DNA from 2 places in the Sphaerisporangium krabiense genome. Region 1 is predicted to be linked to the other one. Evidence: riboswitches for the same ligand, from Rfam matches in the RefSeq annotation. Region 1 holds a riboswitch; the other holds the start of a gene.
The links. Region 1 has a riboswitch for thiamine pyrophosphate ahead of tenA (thiaminase II). Riboswitches for the same ligand answer to the same signal wherever they lie in the genome.
Positions count from the first base shown of each region.

Region 2: another riboswitch for thiamine pyrophosphate. It lies ahead of thiO (glycine oxidase ThiO); the one in region 1 lies ahead of tenA (thiaminase II).

Region 1 is NZ_JACHBR010000001.1:1,624,818-1,634,958, reverse strand. Features, by position in the region: gene BJ981_RS07055 (GTP cyclohydrolase IIa) at 1-1,064, opposite strand, end outside; gene murA (UDP-N-acetylglucosamine 1-carboxyvinyltransferase) at 1,486-2,757, opposite strand; gene BJ981_RS07045 (hypothetical protein) at 2,910-3,956, opposite strand; gene purD (phosphoribosylamine--glycine ligase) at 4,095-5,327, opposite strand; gene BJ981_RS07035 (magnesium and cobalt transport protein CorA) at 5,724-6,845, shown strand; gene tenA (thiaminase II) at 6,957-7,661, opposite strand; TPP riboswitch at 7,653-7,763, opposite strand; gene BJ981_RS39610 (putative leader peptide) at 8,058-8,165, shown strand; gene BJ981_RS07025 (sulfatase family protein) at 8,313-9,884, shown strand.
Region 2 is NZ_JACHBR010000001.1:5,611,630-5,621,770, reverse strand. Features, by position in the region: gene BJ981_RS24655 (L,D-transpeptidase family protein) at 1-240, opposite strand, end outside; gene BJ981_RS24650 (YbaK/EbsC family protein) at 369-845, shown strand; gene BJ981_RS24645 (GNAT family N-acetyltransferase) at 937-1,518, shown strand; gene metF (methylenetetrahydrofolate reductase [NAD(P)H]) at 1,515-2,447, opposite strand; gene BJ981_RS24635 (polyprenyl synthetase family protein) at 2,562-3,626, shown strand; gene thiE (thiamine phosphate synthase) at 3,669-4,307, opposite strand; gene BJ981_RS24625 (Rv2175c family DNA-binding protein) at 4,285-4,659, opposite strand; gene BJ981_RS24620 (NAD(P)/FAD-dependent oxidoreductase) at 4,709-5,878, opposite strand; TPP riboswitch at 6,016-6,127, shown strand; gene thiO (glycine oxidase ThiO) at 6,117-7,274, shown strand; gene thiS (sulfur carrier protein ThiS) at 7,333-7,533, shown strand; gene BJ981_RS24605 (thiazole synthase) at 7,526-8,350, shown strand; gene pknB (Stk1 family PASTA domain-containing Ser/Thr kinase) at 8,435-10,141, shown strand, end outside.

The sequences.
Region 1 (10,141 bases):
TCGCCGCCTTCGAGCTTGGCGGCCAGCCGTGCGAGGACCTCCACGCCCTTCGGCCTGCCCTGTCCCGGCGCCTGAGGAGGCATCCGGGGCGCCGGCACGAGCGTGCGGCCCTCTCTGTCCACCGCGAAGCCCTGAGGCTGCTTGCCCGCCTGTGTGCGGGCCAGAGCGGCCCTCGCGTGGGTCTCCGCGTCGTGGGTCGTCCGGCCCATGCCCACGCCCACCTCGACCGCCAGGCCGAGCTCGTCGCGGATGCGCGCGGCGAAGGGCAGGACACGGAAGCCGTCGGTGGCGGCGGCCATCGAGCCGCGCGTCGCCGTGACCAGATAGCTGTGATCGTCGATCGCCCATACGGCGGCGTTCATGCGATTGGCCTCCTGCACCAGCAGACGATGCAGAGAAAGCCTCAGCTCGTCACGCCAGTACCGGGGTGCGGCCCGCCGTACGGGCTCGCGTAACGTCGGCACCTCGATGAGCACGACCGTGAGCTGCGACTCCTCCAGCCGGTGGTGCGCGCCGAGCAGCGCCGCGGTGTGCAGCGCCGAGCGGATCGCCGCGGAGGTGGGTCGCACCCGCACGGTCGGCACTCCCGCCGCGGTCAGCCGGTCCGCCACCGCGGGCAGGCAGGTGAGCGCACCGGTCGTGCTGCCCTGCCTGATCAGGCGCTCGTGGTAGGCCGCGACGGTTCCCGTCGCACCCGGCTCCTCACGTGTCTGCACTCCCGCCGTCGGAAGACCGAGGTCGGCGTAGGCCTCCTCGACGTCCGAGCGGGTGAGCAGGTCGACGCTGACCCTGCGCGGGTCGATGCGCTCGTCCAGTGCGGCCCGAGCCAGCGCCGCGGTGAGCGCGGGACCTCCGAGCTGCACGTACGTCGCGGGGATCGTCAGCACCCCCGAACGTCTGGCCAGCTCGTAGGGGACGGGGCTGGCGAACAGACACGCGTCCACCCCCGGTCCGAGCCGGACCACCTTGTCAGCGGCCTCCTGTTCGTCTCGGTATGCCGCGGCGACGAGCCGGCTGGGCACCGGCGCCGCCGCATGACCCATTAACATCACTCGCTCGACCAGGTCATGGGGTCCCACCACCCCAATCGTCAGGTCCGGGGCCGACGCGCCCACGCGCGACCCGCGAGGAGTTTCCTCGGTCCTCTCGACCAATGTTCGTCCCATCCCGCCATACCTCTGTTCGAGGCCGCTCCACCGCGCGGTGCCGTGAACCGGTGTACCGGCCCCACGGGCGCCCGGCATCGCGACCTCCCAATCCACTGGTCGAGTCCGCCGCGCGCGGGGGCGCCGGGCGGCTCGCCTGTAGGCGTTCCCGGCGTTCCCGGCACGGGTTCTTCTCCCATCCGGTCTAGTCCTCTTTGGAACGATCGCTCGCCGCGGCACTAATGTCACGCCCGGATTTGCCGGAATGCGCCCCAGCCATGCCGACAAGGTATGGATGAGAGGGTCATAAGAACAGGTCAGAGGCGGTTTACGGGCGGTGTCACGAGCTAGAGGAAATTTCTCTTACCACATCTCCTCCCAGCGCCTTCATACGCGCCGCGAGGTCGTGGTGACCGCGGTCGATGAGATATCCGGGCGAGACGACCGTCTCGCCGGACGCGGCCAGGCCGGCCAGGACGAGCGCGATTCCGGACCGCAGATCGTGCGCCGTGACGCTCGTTCCGGTCAGCGGAGTGCTGCCGTGGACCACCGCCCGGCTGCCCTCGACCGCGATGCGCGCGCCCATCTTGTTGAGCTCGCCCGCGAGCGCGAACCGGCCGTCGAAGATGCGTTCGTGGATGTAGCTGTTGCCGTCGGCGAGGCACGCCACCGTCATGATGGGCGACTGCAGGTCGGTGGCGAAGCCGGGGTAGGTGTCGGTGATCACGTTGATCGGTCGCAGCGGGCGGTCGCGCCGGACGTGCAGCACCGCGCCGTGGGTGTCGAACTCGACGCCCATCTGCTCGAGCTTCCAGCGGACGACGCCGAGGTGCTCCAGCGACGCGCCCACCAGGTTCACCTCGCCGCCGGTGATGGCGGCGGCCATCGCGAACACGCCCGCGTCCAGACGGTCCGGCATGACCTGGTGCTCCACGGCGGTGAGCTCGTCGACGCCCTCGACCGTGATGAAACCGGTGCCGCCGCCGCCGATGCGCGCGCCCATCTTGGTGAGCATGTCGATGACGTCGAGCACCTCGGGTTCGAGGGCGGCGTTCTCGATGATCGTGGTGCCCTTGGCCAGGGCCGCGGCCATGATGAGGTTCTCGGTGCCGGTGTGGGACGGCGTGTCGAGGTACAGCGGCGCCCCCGCCAGGCCGGACGCCTTGACGTGGATGACGCTCTCGCCCTCGTCCACGACCGCGCCGAGCCGCTTGTAGCCGAGGTAGTGGAAGTCGAGGTTGCGGCTGCCCAGGTTGCAGCCGCCGATGCCCTCGATGATGGCCTCGCCGAGGCGGTGCAGCAGGGCGGGGACGAACAGGACCGACCCGCGGAACCGCCGGGCGATCTCGGCGGGCAGCACGGCGCTCGTGAGCCGGGACGCGTCGATGACGAGCGTCCGCTCGGCCTCGTGGAGCTCCACCTTCGCGCCGACGGCCTCGGCCAGCTCCACCGCGCGGCGGACGTCCTCGATGATGGGCACGTTGCGCAGGACCGTGCGGCCTTCCGAGGCGAGCAACGCCGCGCCGATCATCGGGAGCACGGCGTTCTTGGCGCCCTGGATGAAGGCGGTTCCGCGCAGGGCGTTGCCACCGCGCACGCGGTAACGAACCATAAGATGAGGCTCCTCGATATCAGAAATGACGCGCCTGAGGCGCGGACGGCGGCGCAGTTATCCGCCCACATTAGCCGTTTCCGGATGCCTGCCCGCCCCGTTTCCGCGCACTGCGCGGCCCCCGCGCCGCGGCCCGCGGCGCCCCGCGCGGGTCACCTCGCGGGGGTTCCCGCAGGTGTGTCCGGAGAGGCCGCGTGCAGCAACGTGTTGGCGCGCTGGTCGACGATACGGGTCACCACCTGCTGCGCGTAGCCGAACACCATCGCCCACACCAGGATCGACGTCTGCGAGCTGAGCCCGGCGAAGCCCGGCACGAAACCCGAGTTCAGGATGAGCAGGCCGATGATGGCCGTCGCCACCCCCGCCGGCGCCTTGAGCAGGTTCTGCGCCACCGCCAGCGAGTAGCGCGTCGTCAGCTCCGAGCGCGTGGACAGGCTCGCCGCGGTGGCCAGGGCCGCGCCCAGCATGCCGATGAGCGCGACCAGCGGCACGTCGCCGTGCGAGGGCGCGCCCGCACCCGCCGGGCACACGCGGATGCCCTCGCGCGGCCCCAGGCTGGCGAGCAGCGTGCCGTTGCCGCACATCGGGATGGCCGACGGCCAGATCGCGCCGACGGCGACGAGCCCCGCCGTGATGACGGTCAGCGCGGCGACGCCGCCGAGCAGCATGTTGCGGAAGCTGCGCACCCGCCCGCTCTCGATCCCGGCGGTCGCGTACGCGGCGCGCAGCACCGACTGCACCAGCCCGCGGTCGGCCTCGCCGACGTCGCCCGCCGCGACACGGGCCGCGAGCTGGGCGAGGCGCGCGTCGTCCCCGGGCAGGTAGGCGCGGCCGACGGCCAGCGCCTCTGGCGCCCTGGAGGCAAGCTCGGCGGCCGGGAGCAGGCCGAACAGCATCACGGTCGCGCCGTACAGGTTGGCCCAGGCGGCCTCGATGGCCTGCCCGGTCAGCCACCGCCGCCAGCCCTGCCGCTGCGTCGCGTACTCGTGGGCGGCGTCGAGCTGCCGCACGATGGAGGCGTGCAGCTCGGCCGTGCCCGGCTCCTCCCGCCGGGCCGCGAGGGCGCGGTCGGCGTCGGACCGCACGTCCGCGGCGCGCGAGGTGACGGTCACCCGCCACACCCCCGGCCAGCGCAGGGCCTCGCGGTCGCTCTGAACCTTCGGCGTCTCGCTCTCCCGCACCGCGGGCTCGGCAGTCATGCGCTCCTCCAGGCTCGCCTCTCCTGGATCATCGCCGCTGCCGGGCCCGCGCGCCACCGGACCCGCCTGATCCGCGACACGGAAGCCGGCGGGCGGGAAGTGCCGTGGAAGGGTTCTGAGCCTGCTCCAGGCGCGTTTCTAGGCCAGGGCGGCGATGTCGGTGCGGTGGTGCGAGCCGCGCAGGCGTATGCCGTCCACGAGGGCGTACGCGGCGGCGCGCGCGGCGGCGACGTCGGGGCCGGTGCCGACCACGCTGAGCACCCTGCCGCCCGCCGAGACGACGTGGCCGTCGGCGTCCAGGGCCGTGCCCGCGTGGATGACGTAGGCGTCCTTCGCCGCCGTCCGCAGGCCCTCCAGACGGTCGCCCTTGACGGGATCGGCCGGGTAGTTCTCCGCGGCCACCACGACGGTCACGGCGGCGCCCTCGCGGTACCGCGGCGCGGGCTCGCCGGCCAGCGCGCCGGTCGCGCAGGCCAGCAGCAGCCCGGCGAGCGGCGTCTCCAGGCGGTCCAGCACGACCTGCGTCTCCGGGTCGCCGAAGCGCGCGTTGAACTCGATGACCTTCGGCCCCGCGGACGTCAGCGCCAGCCCCGCGTACAGCACCCCTGTGTACGGCGTGCCGCGCCGGGCCAGCTCGCGGACGGTGGGCATAACGACCTCGTCCATGACACGCTCGGTCAGCCACTCCGGCGCCCACGGCAGCGGCGTGTACGCGCCCATGCCGCCGGTGTTCGGGCCCTTGTCGCCGTCGTAGGCGCGCTTGAAGTCCTGCGCGGGCTGGAGCGGGACGGCGGTGGCGCCGTCGCACAGCGCGAACAGCGACACCTCTGGCCCGTCGAGGAACTCCTCGACGACCACGCGCTCGCAGGCCGCGGCGTGGGCCAGCGCCTCCTCGCGGTCGGAGGTCACCACGACGCCCTTGCCCGCCGCGAGCCCGTCGTCCTTCACGACGTACGGCGCGCCGAAGGCGTCCAGCGCCGCCTCGGCCTCCTCCCGCGTGACGCACACGCGCGCGCCCGCGGTCGGCACCCCGGCCGCCGTCATCACCTCTTTGGCGAACGCCTTGGAGCCCTCGATGCGGGCCGCCTCCTTGGAGGGGCCGAAGCAGGGGATGCCCGCGGCGCGCACGGCGTCGGCGACGCCCGCCACGAGCGGGGCCTCGGGGCCGACGACGACCAGGTCCGCGCGCAGGCGCGTGGCCAGCGACGTGACCTGCCCGGGGTCGGCCGGCGCCACGGCATGCGTGGTCGCCACCTCGGCGATGCCGGCGTTCCCCGGGGCGCAGTGCAGTTCGGACACCGCGGGGTCGAGGGCGAGGGCGCGGCACAGCGCGTGCTCGCGGCCCCCGGAACCAATCACAAGTACGCGCACGTGGGGGAGTCTACGGGGCGCGTCCGGGACCGCCGTCACGCGACGGGGAACCGGGCGGAACGGACGTCCGCGGGCGGGTCACAGGAAATAGCGCTGGTGCTTTGCACCGTTATTCATGATCAGAACCGTATGCGCGTTGTAAGCTAGGGGGGTCGGCCTGGCCTGTGATAGGTTGGGCCAGCTATGGACCGTCTCTCGGCCGATCGGAGGTGGAATCGGGATGACATCTGGTGATCCCAGCAGTACGTGCTCGCGCACGTGCTTCGTGCGCAACCCCGACCACTCCAATTCGGTGTCCGACTGAGAGCCGCGCGGCCAATCTAACTTTTCGCGGTATTCACCGCATCCCCTTTTGTCGTGCGCGGGTTCCCCCAGGTCGGGCGGGAAGGGATTTCCATGCGCTCGTCCACCCTTTTCCAGCGGATCAACCTGCACCAGCGTCCCGCCCCCGATGTGGCGCTGCGCGGCTCCGGCTCCCGGCTCCGCCAGGTGAGCGGCCCTTGCGTGCCCCCGAGCGACTCGGTCGTCGAGTTCGGCGCCTACGTCGGCGGCAAGCGGGTGGAGGCCGACGGCATCCCCGAGGCCGTCGGGCTGGTCCGCGACCACAACGCCGCCTCCGAGATCGGCGGCGCCTACGTGTGGGTCGGCCTCTACGAGCCCGAGGCGTCCGAGGTCGGCTGGCTGGCCGAGGTCTTCGGCCTGCACCCCCTCGCCGTCGAGGACGCCATCAAGGCGCACCAGCGCCCCAAGGTGGAACGTTACGGCGACTCGCTGTTCGTCGTGCTGAAGACCCTCGCCTACCTCGACGACGACCCCAGGGCCGGCAGTCAGATCATCGCCGGCGGCGAGATCATGATCTTCGTCGGGCCCGACTTCGTGGTGACCGTCCGCCACGGTGACCACTGTCCCCTCGCCGACGTGCGCGCGCGCCTGGAGGACAAGCCCAAGCTGCTGTCCCGCGGCCCCTCGGGCGTGCTGCACGCCATCGCCGACCACGTCGTCGACAAGTACCTCTCCGTCGCCGACCTCATGCAGGCCGAGCTCGAAGAGGTCGAGGCCACCGTCTTCGCCGACGTCAGCTCCCGCGACATCAGCCGCATCTACCAGCTCAAGCGCGAGATGATCGAGATGAAGCGCGCGGTCACCCCGTTGCAGACCCCCTTCAACGCGCTGCCCACCCGCCGCATGATCCCTTCGGAGATGCGCGAGTACTTCCGCGACGTCGTCGACCACCTCTCCCGGGTCTGCGAGCAGGTCGAGTCCTCCAACGAGCTCTGCAACTCGATCCTGCAGGCCGCGCTGGCCAGGTCCAACGCCCTGGCCAACGAGGACATGCGCAAGATCTCCGCGTGGGTGGCCATCATCTCGGTCCCCACGATGATCGCCGGCATCTACGGCATGAACTTCGACCACCTGCCCGGCCTGCACGACATGTGGGGCTATCCGGTCATCATCGGCATCATGCTCGTGATCTGCTCGCTGCTCTACCGAGGATTCCGGCGCAACAGCTGGCTCTGAAGGCGACCCCCCGGACGGCGGAGCGGTGCTCCGCCGTGCATTCACGCAGGTCAGAGGTTGTCAGGGCCGGTCAAGTCGCTTTTCATACGGCCCAAAACGATTTGGGATGGCTCACACCGGCCATGATTCCCGCCGCCACGCCGCTTCCCAGAACATCCACTCGTAGCGGGCGGTGGTGACGAAGTGGCCCAGCGCGGCGGCGCGCTGGGCCGGCGTCGCCTCCGCCCCGGTCCGATCCGCCAGTTCCACCACGCGGCGCACCACGCTCTGGAACGCCTGGTCGCCGTAGGTGGCGATCCAGCGGGCGTACAACGCGTCCGGGGACGACTCGGCGAGCAGCGCCGTCCCGACCCGCGCGTAGATCCAGTAGCAGGGGAGCACCGCCGCCAGGCCGTCCAGGAACGACCCGCCGTACACCGTGGCCAGCAGGTAGCTCGTGTACGCCCGGGTGGTCGGTCCCACGGGCGCCTTCTCGGCCTCCTCGGCCGACCCGCCGAGCTGGAACATGAACTCGGCGTGCATCTCCTGCTCGGCCGCGATGGCGCTCACCGCGTCGTGCGCGAAGGCCCGCACATCGTCCTCGGTCGGCGACTTCGCCGCGCACAGCGCCAGCGCGCGGGCGTAGTCCCGCAGGTAGTGCGAGTCCTGCTCGATGAAGTGGCGGAAGGCGTCGTGCGGCAGCGTGCCGTCCGTGAGCCCCGTGATGAACGGATGGTCGAGGATGGCCGTGTAGATGGGGGTGATGGCCTCCCAGAGCTCCGCACTGAACGACCGCGACGACTGGTACGTACCGGGGATGGACCCGGATGTCTCCATGGAAAAGCTCCCTACGCCGGCATGACCCGGTCAGGTTCGAGCGGTCTGCGGCCGAACAGCCACACTCTCAGCCCGGTGCGCCAGGCTCCCGCGTTTCGTCCACCCGAAGCGTACCCCGCCCGACCACCCCATCCGATACGACATCCCGCGAAACTTCACGTCCCCACAACGGTCCTCGCCTCCGCGCCCGGGGGGGCGCTCCGACTCGGTCTGTGTTTCCCAAGGGGACTCCGTCCCCCTTCACTCCTCGATCCGAGGGCTCCGCCCGCCGGACCGCTCGCATCGCGGGACGCGCATTCGATAACAGGGCGAACGTCGCATGATGCGGCACTGGTTCAGCGGCGAGCGGGAAATTACCCACTTGACCGGTAGGGATAATTCGGATTCTATGTGGTCATGACATCGACCGCCCGGCGTGGACACAGCTTCCACGCCACGGTGCGGCGTCACATCGACTTGGCGCGCGTGAGCAGCGCCTTGTGTCGCCCGGTTCGCCACCGCTGATTCTCCGACCTCCCTTTCGGGCGCGACCTTCTGTGCCCGCAGCCGCCAGCACGCCTGGATGGACTTCACCCTGTTCGAGGCTGGAATGTCTCGGCACGTTTCATCGACATCAAGCGATGGACCAGGTATCCCGAGAAAGGGTGCGGTATGAACGCCCACAAGCCACATCGTCACCGATCGAAACTCTTGGGGGCTCTGCTCATCGCATCCGCGAGCATCACCTACGCGGGTGTGAAACTCGACGGTTCGCCGGCGTCGGCGGCGACGACCCAGCCCAACATCGTCTTCATCCTCACCGATGACCTCAACGAGGACGTCTTCGGCAAGGACGCCGGGCTCCAGACACTCCTGACCAGTCAGGGAACGACATTCAACAAGCAGTTCGTCGAACTGTCGCTGTGCTGCCCGTCGCGAGTGTCCACGCTGCGCGGGCAGTTCGCACACAACACGGGCATCTACACCAACGAGGCCGCCTCCGGCGGCGGATTCCAGTCCTTCTACAGCAGAGGACTGGAGAACTCGACCGTCGCCACCTGGCTGCAAAGCGCCGGGTACCGCACCGGGTTCTTCGGTAAATACCTCAACGGGTACCCCAACGGAGCGCCCAGTAGCACCTACATTCCGCCTGGGTGGACACGCTGGTTCAGCCCCAACGGTGGAAGCCCGTATTCGGAGTACAACTACGACGTCAACGACAACGGCACGACCGTCCACTTCGGCGGCGCATCGTCAGACTACGGCGTTGACGTGATCTCTCGCAGGCTGACCACGTTCATCAAGAACACCACCACCAACTATCCGGACAAGCCGTTCTTCACCTACGTCGCCCCCTACATCCCACACGGACCGGCGACGCCGCCGCCGCGCTACGACGGCATCTACCCCAACGCCAAGGCTCCGCGCACTCCGTCTTTCAACGAGGACGACGTCAGCGACAAGCCGGCCTGGATCCGCAACAAGCCCAAGCTCACCGCCGCCCAGATCAACAACATCGACGCCTTCTACGAAAAGCGCAGAGAATCCTTGCGCGCGGTCACCGACCTCGTCCAGGACACGATCGACACTCTGCGGGCGCAAGGCGTACTCGACAACACCTACATCGTCTTCACGTCGGACAACGGTTTCCACCAGGGCCAGCACCGCCTGAACTCCGGCAAGAACACCGCCTTCGAGGAAGATCTCAACGTCCCGCTGGTCATCCGCGGACCCGGCGTCCCCGCCGGGGCGGTCGTCAACGCCTTCACCCTCAACGTCGACCTCGCACCGACTTTCGCCGAACTGGCCGGAGCGACCGCGCCCGCCTTCGTCGACGGCCGCTCACTCGTGCCGTTCCTGCGCGGCACCACACCATCGCGGTGGCGCTTGGCGTTCCTCAACGAGCATGCCGGACCCAGCACCCTGAACACCAACACCCTGAACAACCTGCTGGAACCCCAAGATCCCGGAGACGCACAAGCGCTCGCCTCCGGAGGCGCCCCCGTCTACGTCGGCCTGCGGGCCAAACCCAACACGCTCGGCGTGAACGCGGCGTTGAACTACGTCGCCTACAACACCGGCGAACATGAGCTGTACGACCTGTCCGCCGATCCCCACCAGCTCGACAACTCCTACAACAGCGCCGACCCCACGCTCAAACAGAGGCTCGACACCTGGGTCACCAGACTCAAGAACGCCTCTGGGCAGACATTGCGAGACGCGGAAGAGAACCCGCCGCAGTAGAGGACCCATCGCGGTGCGGGCAGGGATGAGGACTACCGCTCCCCGCCCGCACCACAGGCAAGCCTTCGGCGCACCCGCGCCGATCCGCGTCTGACGAGTCTCTGCCCGCCGCCACCCTGACCCCCGACCAGCCCGTCCGATACGACACCCCACGAAACCGTGCGTCCCCGAAACGGTCCTCGCCTCCGCGCCCGGGGGGCGCTCCGGCTCGGGCTGTGTCCCCCAAGGGGGCTCCGCCCCCCTTCGACCCCCCGTTC
Region 2 (10,141 bases), 4.0 Mb from region 1:
CTTGACGGCGGCGCCCTTGGCGCCGATCCTCAACCGGACGTTCGGCGCCGTGAACGGCGCGATCGCGACCTCGCGGCCGACCGGCGTCGCGTGGATCGCGACCGTCGTACCCCGGGCGCCGGCTCCCCCTGCCGGCGCCGCGTAGTGGACTCCCGTCCCGAGCCCCGAGACGAGCCCCGAGACGAGCACGGCTCCCGCGGTCAGCACCGCCGCGGCGGCGAGCCGCCTACCAACCCCCATGTCAAAACTCCCCTTCGGTAACGCCATGTACGGATCACGGACATTAGCGCAAGGATCAAGCGTCCCCACCGTGAGTCACGGAGATGTAATCAATGGCTCAGGCGGGTCAACATGCTTAGAGTGGTCCGGTGCCAGAAAAGTTGCATCCGAGCGTTCAGAAGGTGACCGCCGCCCTGCGGGAGGCCGGCGCGGCCGGCGAGGTGGTCGTGCTGGAGGACGCCGCGCCCACCGCCGTGACCGCCGCCGCCCAGCTCGGCTGTGAGGTCGGGGCCATCGCCAACAGCCTGATCTTCGACGCCGGCGGCGAGCCTCTGCTGGTGCTGACCAGCGGGGCGCACCGGGTGGACACGGGCCTGATCGCCCATCTGGTGGGCGTCTCCAAGGTCAAGAGGGCCACCCCGGAGTTCGTGAAGGCGGCGACCGGGCAGACCATCGGCGGCGTCGCCCCGGTCGGGCACCCGGCGCCGATCCGCACGCTGGTGGACACCTGGCTCGCCAAGCACCCGGTGGTGTGGGCCGCCGCCGGTCACGCGCACACGGTCTTCCCGACCACGTTCGAGGAGCTCGTGCGGATCACGGGCGGCACTCCCGCCGACGTCGAGTAGGCGGCCCGTCCGGTACGCCGGGTTAGCGCCGTGAAGATCGCTCTGATCGGGTTCGGCCGTGCCTCGGCATGGTGCTGCTAGTGTGCGACGAGTGATCGAACTGCGACGCGCCGGTGCCGCGGAGTTCACCGCCGAGCTGGACACGGTGCTCCAGACCTACACGGCGGCGATGCGGCCTCCGCCCGAGCAGCTGGCGGGCCGGCAGGGCATCATGCGCAACCACGCAACCTTCCCCGACTTCACCTGCCTGTTCGCCGAGACCTCCGAGGGCACGGTGGTGGGCTTCGGGTACGGCTTCCACGGCGCGCCCGGGCAGTGGTGGCACGACGTCGTGCGCCGGGGCCTTGAGGACCGCGAGGGCGCCGCCACCGCGGCCGCGTGGTTCGAGGACGCCCTGGAGATCGCGGAGATCCACGTGCACCCGGACTACCAGGGCAAGGGCGTCGGGCGGCGGCTCGTGCGCGGCCTGTGCGAGGGCCGGCGCGAGCGCACCGCCGTGCTGTCCACCCACGACCGGCCGACGGCGGCGCGCCACCTGTACCGGACGCTCGGCTTCGTCGACCTGATGCAGATGTTCGTCTTCCCCGGCGGCTACGAGCACTACGCGATCGTGGGCAGCACGCTGCCGCTGCGCGCGGCGGGCCGGCCCGCCGCGCGCCCCGGCCGGGGTTAGCCGGCCTTCGCGACGGCGGGCTCGGGGGACAGCGCCTGGAAGACCTCGCGGGTCGCGCTGGACTTGTTGAAGGTGATGAAGTGGATGCCGGGCGCGCCCTCGTCGAGCAGGGTCTGGCACAGCTCGGCGGCGTGCTCGATGCCGACCCGGCGCACCTCGGCGGGGTCGTCGGCGACGCGCTCGAAGCGCGCGGCGACCTCGGGCGGGAACGGCGCGCCGGAGAGCTTCTCCGACCTGGCGATGGTGCTCATCTGGGTGACGGGCATGATGCCCGGGATGATCGGCGTGTCGCAGCCGCGGGCGGCGACGCGGTCGCGCAGCCGCAGGTAGTCCTCGGCGCGGAAGAACATCTGGGTGATCGCGTAGTCGGCCCCGGCCCGGCACTTGCGCACGAAGTACTCGGTGTCGGCCTCGATCGACGGCGACCTCGGGTGGCGGTAGGGGAAGGCGGCCACGCCGACGCAGAAGTCCCCGGCCTGGCGGATCAGGCGCACCAGGTCCTCGGCGTACTCGACGCCGTCGGGGTGCTTGGTCCACTCGGCCAGCGGGTCGGTGCCGGGCGGGTCGCCGCGGACGGCGAGGATGTTGCGCACGCCCGCACCGGCGAACCTGCCGATCAGGTGGCGCAGTTCGCGCACCGAGTGGTTGACGGCGGTGAAGTGGGCGACGGGCGTGAGCGTGGTCTCGTGCGCGATGCGCTCGACGGCGTCGACCGTGCGGTCCCGGCTCGACCCGCCCGCGCCGTAGGTGACGGACACGAAGGTCGGGCGCAGGGCCTCCAGCTCGCGGATCGCGCGCCAGAGCTGCCGCTCCCCCTCGTCGGTCTTGGGGGGCATGAACTCGAAAGAGAACGACCGGCCACCGGCGGCGAGCAGATCTCTGACGGTGGGCACGCGGTCAGGGCGGACGGAAGGACGACCCAGAGACATGGGTCCAAGGCTACAGGTCCGTTCCGGCGTGGACCCCGTGCGAACGTGCGGTTCCGGTGCGCAAGCGAGGGGCGGGTAATCAGTACGTCAGCAAGCGACCACTAATCTCGGAGCATGACCACTTCCTTCCAGTGGGACTCCTTTCGCACCGAGGTGGACCGCAGGCTGCGGGCGTTCGTGGAGCGGCAGCGGCCCCTGGTCGGCGCGCCCGACCTCGCCCCCCTGCTGACCGCGGCGGAGGACTTCCTGGCCGGCGGCAAGCGGCTGCGTCCCGCGTTCTGTTACTGGGGGTGGCGCGGGGCGGGCGGAGAGGACGGCCCGGAGATCTGCGCCGCCGCCGCGTCGCTGGAGTTGTTGCAGGCCAGCGCCTTGATCCATGACGACGTGATGGATTCGAGCGACATGCGCAGAGGCAGGCCCTCCGCGCACAGGCGGTTCCAGGCGATGCACGAGGAGGCCGGATGGCGCGGCTCCCCTGCCAGGTTCGGCGAGGGGGCGGCCGTCCTGCTGGGCAGCCTGCTGCTCGTCTGGTCGAGCGAGATGTGGCGCACCAGCGGCCTGCCCGCCGAGGCGCTGGCCGCCGCCGAGCCGATACACGACCTCATGCGGACCGAGCTGATGTGCGGCCAGTACCTGGACCTCCTCGAACAGGCGCACGGCGAGAGCACCTTCGACAGCGCCCTGCGCGTGGCGCTGCACAAGAGCGGCAAGTACTCCGTCGAGCAGCCCCTGCGGCTCGGCCTGGTGCTCGCCGCCGGCCGGCAGGAGCCCTGGATCGACCGGCTGTGCGTGCAGTACGGGCACAAGGTCGGCATCGCCTTCCAGCTGCGCGACGACATCCTCGGCGTCTTCGGTGACCCGGCCGAGACCGGCAAGCCCGCGGGCGACGACCTGCGCGAGGGCAAGCGCACCATGCTGATCGCGCGCACCCTGTCGGCGGCCTCCGAGGGCCAGGCGGCCGACGTGCGGCGCCTGCTCGGCGACCCCGCCCTGGACGCGCAGGGGATCGCGCGGCTGCGCGGGATCATCGAGGACACCGGCGCGCTCACGGCCGGGGAGGAGATGATCAAACGGTATCTCGACGACGCCCTGAGCTCGCTGGAGCGCGCGCCGATCACGCCCGAGGCGCGCCGGGCCCTGGAGGAACTGGCCGTCGCCGCGACGGCACGCCGGAGCTGAGCCGCGACCGCGCACCGGGGCCGAGCCGTAGGGCCCCGGGCGTCAGGACGCCCGCAGCCGCCGCGCGAACTCCGCCGCCGCCGCGCCGGGATCGCCGGCCTCGGTGATCGCCCGCACGACCACGACCCGTGACACGCCGGAGGAGAGCACCTCGTCCAGCGTGTCCAGGCCGATGCCGCCGATGCCGAACCAGGGCCGTGCCGTGTCCAGCGAGGCCGCGTGCTTCAGCAGGCCGGGCCCGGGCGCGGGACGCCCGGGCTTGGTCGGCGTGGGCCAGATCGGCCCGCAGCAGAAGTAGTCGACGCCCGGCTCGACGGCCGCCGCCGACGCCTCGGCGTCGCTGTGCGTGGACCGCCCGATGAGGACGTCCGGCCCGAGGATGGCGCGCGCCACGGGCACGGGCAGGTCGTCCTGCCCGAGGTGGAGCACGTCGGGGCGGGCGGCGTAGGCGATGTCGGCGCGGTCGTTGACCGCCAGCAGGGCCCCGTGCCGGTCGCAGGCGTCGCGGAAGACCTCCAGCAGCGCGATCTCCTCGCGGGCCTCCAGGCCCTTCTCGCGGAGCTGGACGATGTCCACCCCGCCGGCGAGCACGGCGTCCAGGAAGTCCTCCAGATCGCCCTGGCGCCGGCGGCCGTCGGTGCAGAGGTAGAGCCGCGCGTCAGAAAGCGAGCGCTTGGGCACGCCGCTTCACCTCGGTGTGCCGGCCCGCGACGATCGCCTCGACCGGCGCCCCCGGCAGGGAGTCGTCGGGCGTGAAGAGCCAGCGCAGGGACTCGACGTCGTCGTAGCCCGCGTCGGCGAGGACGGTGAGGGTGCCGGGGAGACCCTTCAGCACGTCGTCCCCGGCGACGAAGACCGCCGGCACCTCGGGCTCCGGGCCGCCCCTGCGGACCCCGATGAGCTTCTTGTCCTTCAGGAGCTGCTTGGCGCGCCCGGAGCTGAGCCCCAGCCGGACGCCAACCTCCGAGAGGGGGAGCCATTCCCCTACGAGCTGGTCGGTTTCCCGGTCGATCTGTGCAACAGAAAGCGTCACGAGTCCACAATTACCACGTCACGGCAGGTCTGAAACACCCCCACAGGGGTCACAAGCAGTCGCGCAAGGGTATCGATGGGTCTTTCGCCCGATTCACATCGAGCCTTTGCCCCCCCTCGACGATCCGGCGGCCCTGCACCAGGTCACGCGGCAGATCGACGGTGAAGATGGCGGACAGGCGGTCGTCCTCGGTCAGCCAGAGGGCCGCCCATTTCGGCGCCGACGAAGGGTCGCCGCGCATGACCAGCCGGGCCCCGGCGTGGTGGCCGGCGTACTGGAGCATGTGACCGAATTGTTCGGACCAGAAATACGGCACGGGGTCGTAGACGGCGCTCTGGCCGAGCAGGGTGGCGACGGCGGTCTCCGGGGAGTGCAGCGCGGTGTCCCAGTGCTCGACCCGCAGGCGGCGGCCGAAGCGGCGCGACCACCAGTTGGCGCAGTCGCCGGCCGCGACGACGCCGTCCAGGGAGGTGCGCAGGTGCTCGTCGACGACGACGCCGTTGTCCAGGGCGACGCCCGACCCGGCCAGCCACCCGACGGCCGGGCGCACGCCGACGCCGGTCACGACCAGGTCCGCCGGGATCCACGTGCCGTCCACCAGCGTGAGCCCGCCGGGGTCCACCGAGCCCACCATCACGCCGAGCCTGAGGGCGATGCCCGCCTCGGCGTACCAGGCCGCGGTGTGGCCGCCGACCTCGGTGCCGAGGGCCACGGCGAGCGGCGAGGCGGCGGCCTCGACGACGGTCACCTCGCAGCCGGCGCGGCGCGCGGCGGTGGCGACCTCGGCGCCGATCCAACCCGCCCCGACGACCACGACCCGGGCGCCGGGGAGCAGGCGGGCGCGCAGGTCCAGCGCGTCGTCGATCGTGCGCAGGGTGTGCTGGGGCCCGTCCCCCCTCAGCCGTATCGGGGCGGCGCCGGTGGCGATGACCAGCCCGTCGAACTCCAGCTCGCCCTCGGTCGTCTCCACGACGCCGGGGCGCAGGCCCTTGGCGGCCACGCTGGTGCGCAGGTCGATGTCCAGGGCCCCGAGATCGGAGTCCACGACGGTCGAGTCCAGGCCCCCGGCGAGCACGGCCTTGGACAACGGCGGGCGATCGTAGGGGCGGTGACCCTCGTCGCCCACCAGTGTGACGCGCCCGTGGTACCCGCGCGCCCGCAGCGCTTCGACACTCCGCACGCCGGCCAGCCCGGCGCCCACTACCACGACATGATTCACAACCCGACAGTAAGCGGCCAGCCGGGTCACTCGCCAACGGCGATTTGGTAACGAATCAGCTCACTACTCCACACGGTAAGTGATGAGAACCCTCAAGCCGGTGCGCACGGCGTACCCCGGCAGGAATAGGCTTGGGGCGTCAGACGCGCGGGAGTCCGGCGAGACCGGGCTGAGAGGAGGGCTGGCGGCCCTCGACCGCAAAGACCTGATCCGGATCATGCCGGCGAAGGGAGCGAACATGGACGTGGTCGTCGTCGGCGGCGGCGTGGCGGGCCTGTCGGTGGCCTGGCGCGCCGCGCAGGCCGGGCACGCGGTCACCCTCGCCGACCCCTCCCCCGGCTCGGGCGCCACGCACGCCGCCGCGGGCATGCTCGCCCCGGTCAGCGAGGTCTCCTACACCGAGGAGCCTCTGCTGCGGCTCGGCCTCGCCTCCCTGGAGCTGTGGCCGTCCTTCGCCGCCGAGCTGGCCCGCGAGTCCGGCGTGGACGTCGACCACCGCGCCGAGGGCACCCTGGACGTCGCGTTCGGCGCCGACGACCTGGCCGCCCTGGACGAGATGGCCGGGTTCATGGGGGGGCTCGGGCTGCGCGTGGAGCGCCTGACCGGGCGCGAGTGCCGCCGGGTGGAGCCGATGCTCGCCCCGGCCGTGCGCGGCGGCCTGCTGGCCCCCGGCGACGCGTGGGTGGACCCGCGCCGGGTCACCGCCGCCCTGCTCGCCGCGCTGGCGCGCCGCGGCGCGACCGTGGTCGCCGAGCACGTCGCGGGCCTGGCCGTCGAGGGGGGCGCCGCGCGCGGGGTGCGCCTCGGCGGGGGACGGGTGATCGCCGCCGACCGCGTGGTGCTGGCCGCCGGGGCGTGGTCGGGCTCGCTCGACGGGGTGCCGCCCGGCGTCCTGCCGCCCGTGCGCCCGGTGAAGGGGCAGATCATGCGCCTGCACGGCGCCCCGGGGTTCCTGGGGCACTGCGTGCGCGGCGTGGTCCACGGGTCCAGCGCCTACCTGGTGCCGCGCGGCGACGGCGAGATCGTGCTCGGCGCCACCCAGGAGGAGATGGGCTTCGACACCCGCGTGACGGCCGGCGGCCTGTGGGAGCTGCTGCGCGACGCGCGCGAGCTGGTCCCCGGCGTGACCGAGCTGGAGGTCGCCGACGTGTGCGCGGGCCTGCGCCCCGGCACTCCGGACAACCTGCCCGTGCTCGGGCCCGCGGCGATGGAGGGCCTGCTGCTCGCCACCGGCCACCACCGCGGCGGCGTCCTGCTGGCCCCGCTGACCGCCGCGATGCTCATGGCCGAGCTGGACGGCGGCCCCGGCCCCTACGCGCGGGAGGCGGAGGTCTGCTCGCCGCTGCGCTTCGGCGGCGGCACGGCGCGCGCCGCCTTCGCCGCCCACCATCGATGACGCGGCCCACCTTCGACGAAAAGGAGGATCGGGGCGCCCCCGGCCCCCGTGAACGACCATGAACGTGACGATCAACGGCAAGCCCTGCGAGCTGCCCGACGGAGCCACCGTCGCCCAGGCCGTGAAGGCGCTCACCTCGGCCGAGTCCGGGGTCGCGGTGGCGGTGAACGACGAGGTGGTGCGGCGCGGCGCCTGGCCGTCCACCGCGCTCGGCGAGAACGACCGGGTCGAGGTCCTCACGGCGGTGCAGGGTGGCTGAGGCGACGCCCGCGGCGGGCACCACGACGGGCGCCGACGCCCTCGCCGGCGACGTGCTGGAGCTCGGCGGCGAGAAGTTCTCCTCCCGCCTCATCATGGGGACCGGCGGCGCCCCCTCGCTGGAGGTGCTGGACGAGGCGCTGGCGGCCTCCGGCACCGAGATGACCACCGTCGCCATGCGCCGGCTCGACCCCGCCGCCGCCGGCTCGGTGCTGGACGTGCTGCGCGCCCGGGGCGTGAAGGTGCTCCCCAACACGGCGGGCTGCTACACCGCCGGCGAGGCCGTGCTGACCGCGCGCCTGGCCCGCGAGGCCCTCGGCACCTCCTGGGTCAAGCTGGAGGTCATCAGCGATGAGCGCACCCTGCTGCCCGACCCGATCGAGACCTTCGACGCCGCCGAGCGCCTGGTGGCCGACGGCTTCGTCGTGCTGCCGTACATCGGCGACGACCCCGCGCTCGCCCGGCGGCTCGAACAGGCGGGCTGCGCCGCCGTCATGCCGCTCGGCTCCCCCATCGGCTCGGGTCTCGGCATCCGCAACCCGCACAACATCGAGCTGATCGTCGAGGCGGCGGGCGTCCCGGTCGTCCTGGACGCCGGCCTCGGCACGGCCAGCGACGCCGCGCAGGCGATGGAGCTCGGCTGCGACGCGGTGCTGCTGGCCAGCGCGGTCACCCGGGCGCGCAGGCCCGCGGTCATGGCCGCGGCGATGCGGCACGCCGTCTCGGCGGGCCGCATGGCGCGCCTGGCGGGCAGGATCCCGCGACGGCGGTACGCTGAGGCGTCCTCGCCCGCGGTCACGCGGGACGCGCTCGGATGACCCCTTCCTGACGGGAGAACATGTCGGCATCGGTTTGGGATGTGCTTGCCCTCGTCCTGGCAAACCGCCCGTAAACTCACTCCCGTGGACACGACGGTTGCGGACCCCCTCGTAGGGCGGCTGCTGGACGGGCGCTACCGCGTTGAGTCGCGCATCGCCCGCGGTGGTATGGCCGCCGTCTACCTGGCCATGGACATCCGGCTCGACCGCACGGTGGCGCTGAAGGTCATGCACCGCTCGCTGGCCGAGGACCCCGATTTCGTGCGCCGTTTCATCGGTGAGGCCAAGTCCGTGGCCAGCCTGTCGCACCCCAACATCGTGCACGTCTTCGACCAGGGCACCGACGGCGGCCACGTCTACCTCTCCATGGAGTACGTCCCAGGGCGCACCCTGCGCGACGTGCTGCGCGAGCGCGGCCGGCTGCCCGCCCGCGAGGCGCTGGAGATCATGATCCCGGTGCTCGCCGCGCTCGGGGCCGCGCACCAGGCGGGCATGGTCCACCGGGACGTCAAGCCCGAGAACGTGCTGCTGAGCGATGACGGCCGGGTCAAGGTCGTGGACTTCGGGCTCGCCCGCGCCATCGAGGCCGGGCGGCAGACCCGCACCGGCGTCATGATCGGGACGATCGCGTACATGTCGCCCGAGCAGGTCACCTCCGGGGTCGCCGACGCGCGCAGCGACGTCTACGCCGCCGGGGTCATGCTGTTCGAGCTGATCACCGGGCGGCAGCCGTACGACGGCGAGACCCCGATGTCGGTGGCCTACCGCCACGTGCACGACCGCGTGCCGGCGCCGTCCTCCGTGGTGCCCGGCGGCCCGGTCCAGCTCGACAGGCTCGTGCTGTCCGCCACCGACCGCGACCCCGCCCGCCGCCCCGCCGACGCCACCGCGCTGCTCGTGGCGGCCGTCGAGACGCACCGCACGCTGCCGCGCGACGCCGGCCCGAAGCCGGCCCCCCCGAACACCACCGCCCCGGCCGCCCCGGTGCCGCCCGCCAACCCCACGCTCGTCCAGTCCCGCACCGAGATGCTCACCTCGCCCGGGGCGGCGGCCGCGCCCGCCGCGCCCTTCGAGGGCCACGGCGCCCGCCGGCGCGTGCGCCCGATCTGGTTCATCGTCGGGCTGGCCACCGTCATGGTCGCCGCCATCGCCGGCACCGGCTGGTGGTTCTCCGAGGGCCGCTACACCACCGTCCCCGACCTGCTGAGCATCAACATCAGCGTGGCCAAGGCCGAGGCCGAGAAACAGGGCTTCGCCGTCAAGATCGGCAAGCCCGAGAACGACAAGGAGCTCGGCGAGGACAAGGTGCTGCGCACCGACCCCGAGTCCGGCCGCGAGGTCGTCCGGGGCTCGGTCATCACCCTGATCCCCTCGGCGGGGCCCCTCAAGATCGCGGTGCCGAACGTCGTGAACCTGTCCGAGGCGGACGCGCGCAGCAAGATCTCCGAGGCCGGGCTGACCGCGGGCGCCGTGAGCAGGGTGCCGAGCGACACCGTGCAGCGCGGCCTGGTGCTGCGCACCAGCCCGCAGGTCGGCACGCGGGTCAAGGAGGGCGGCACCGTCCAGATCGTGCTGAGCGCGGGCCAGCTCATGCCGGACGTCAGCGAGATGCAGTGCGACCAGGCCGAGGCGTTCCTGCGCGGGAAGGGGTTCACCCCCACGGTCGTCCAGCAGACCGACGACGCCCAGCCCGGCACGGTCATCGCGCAGAGCCCGGCCGCCCGCGCCGAGATCACCGCCGGGCAGGCCGTCCAGCTCACCTGCTCCAAGGGCCCCGACACCGGCTTCCAC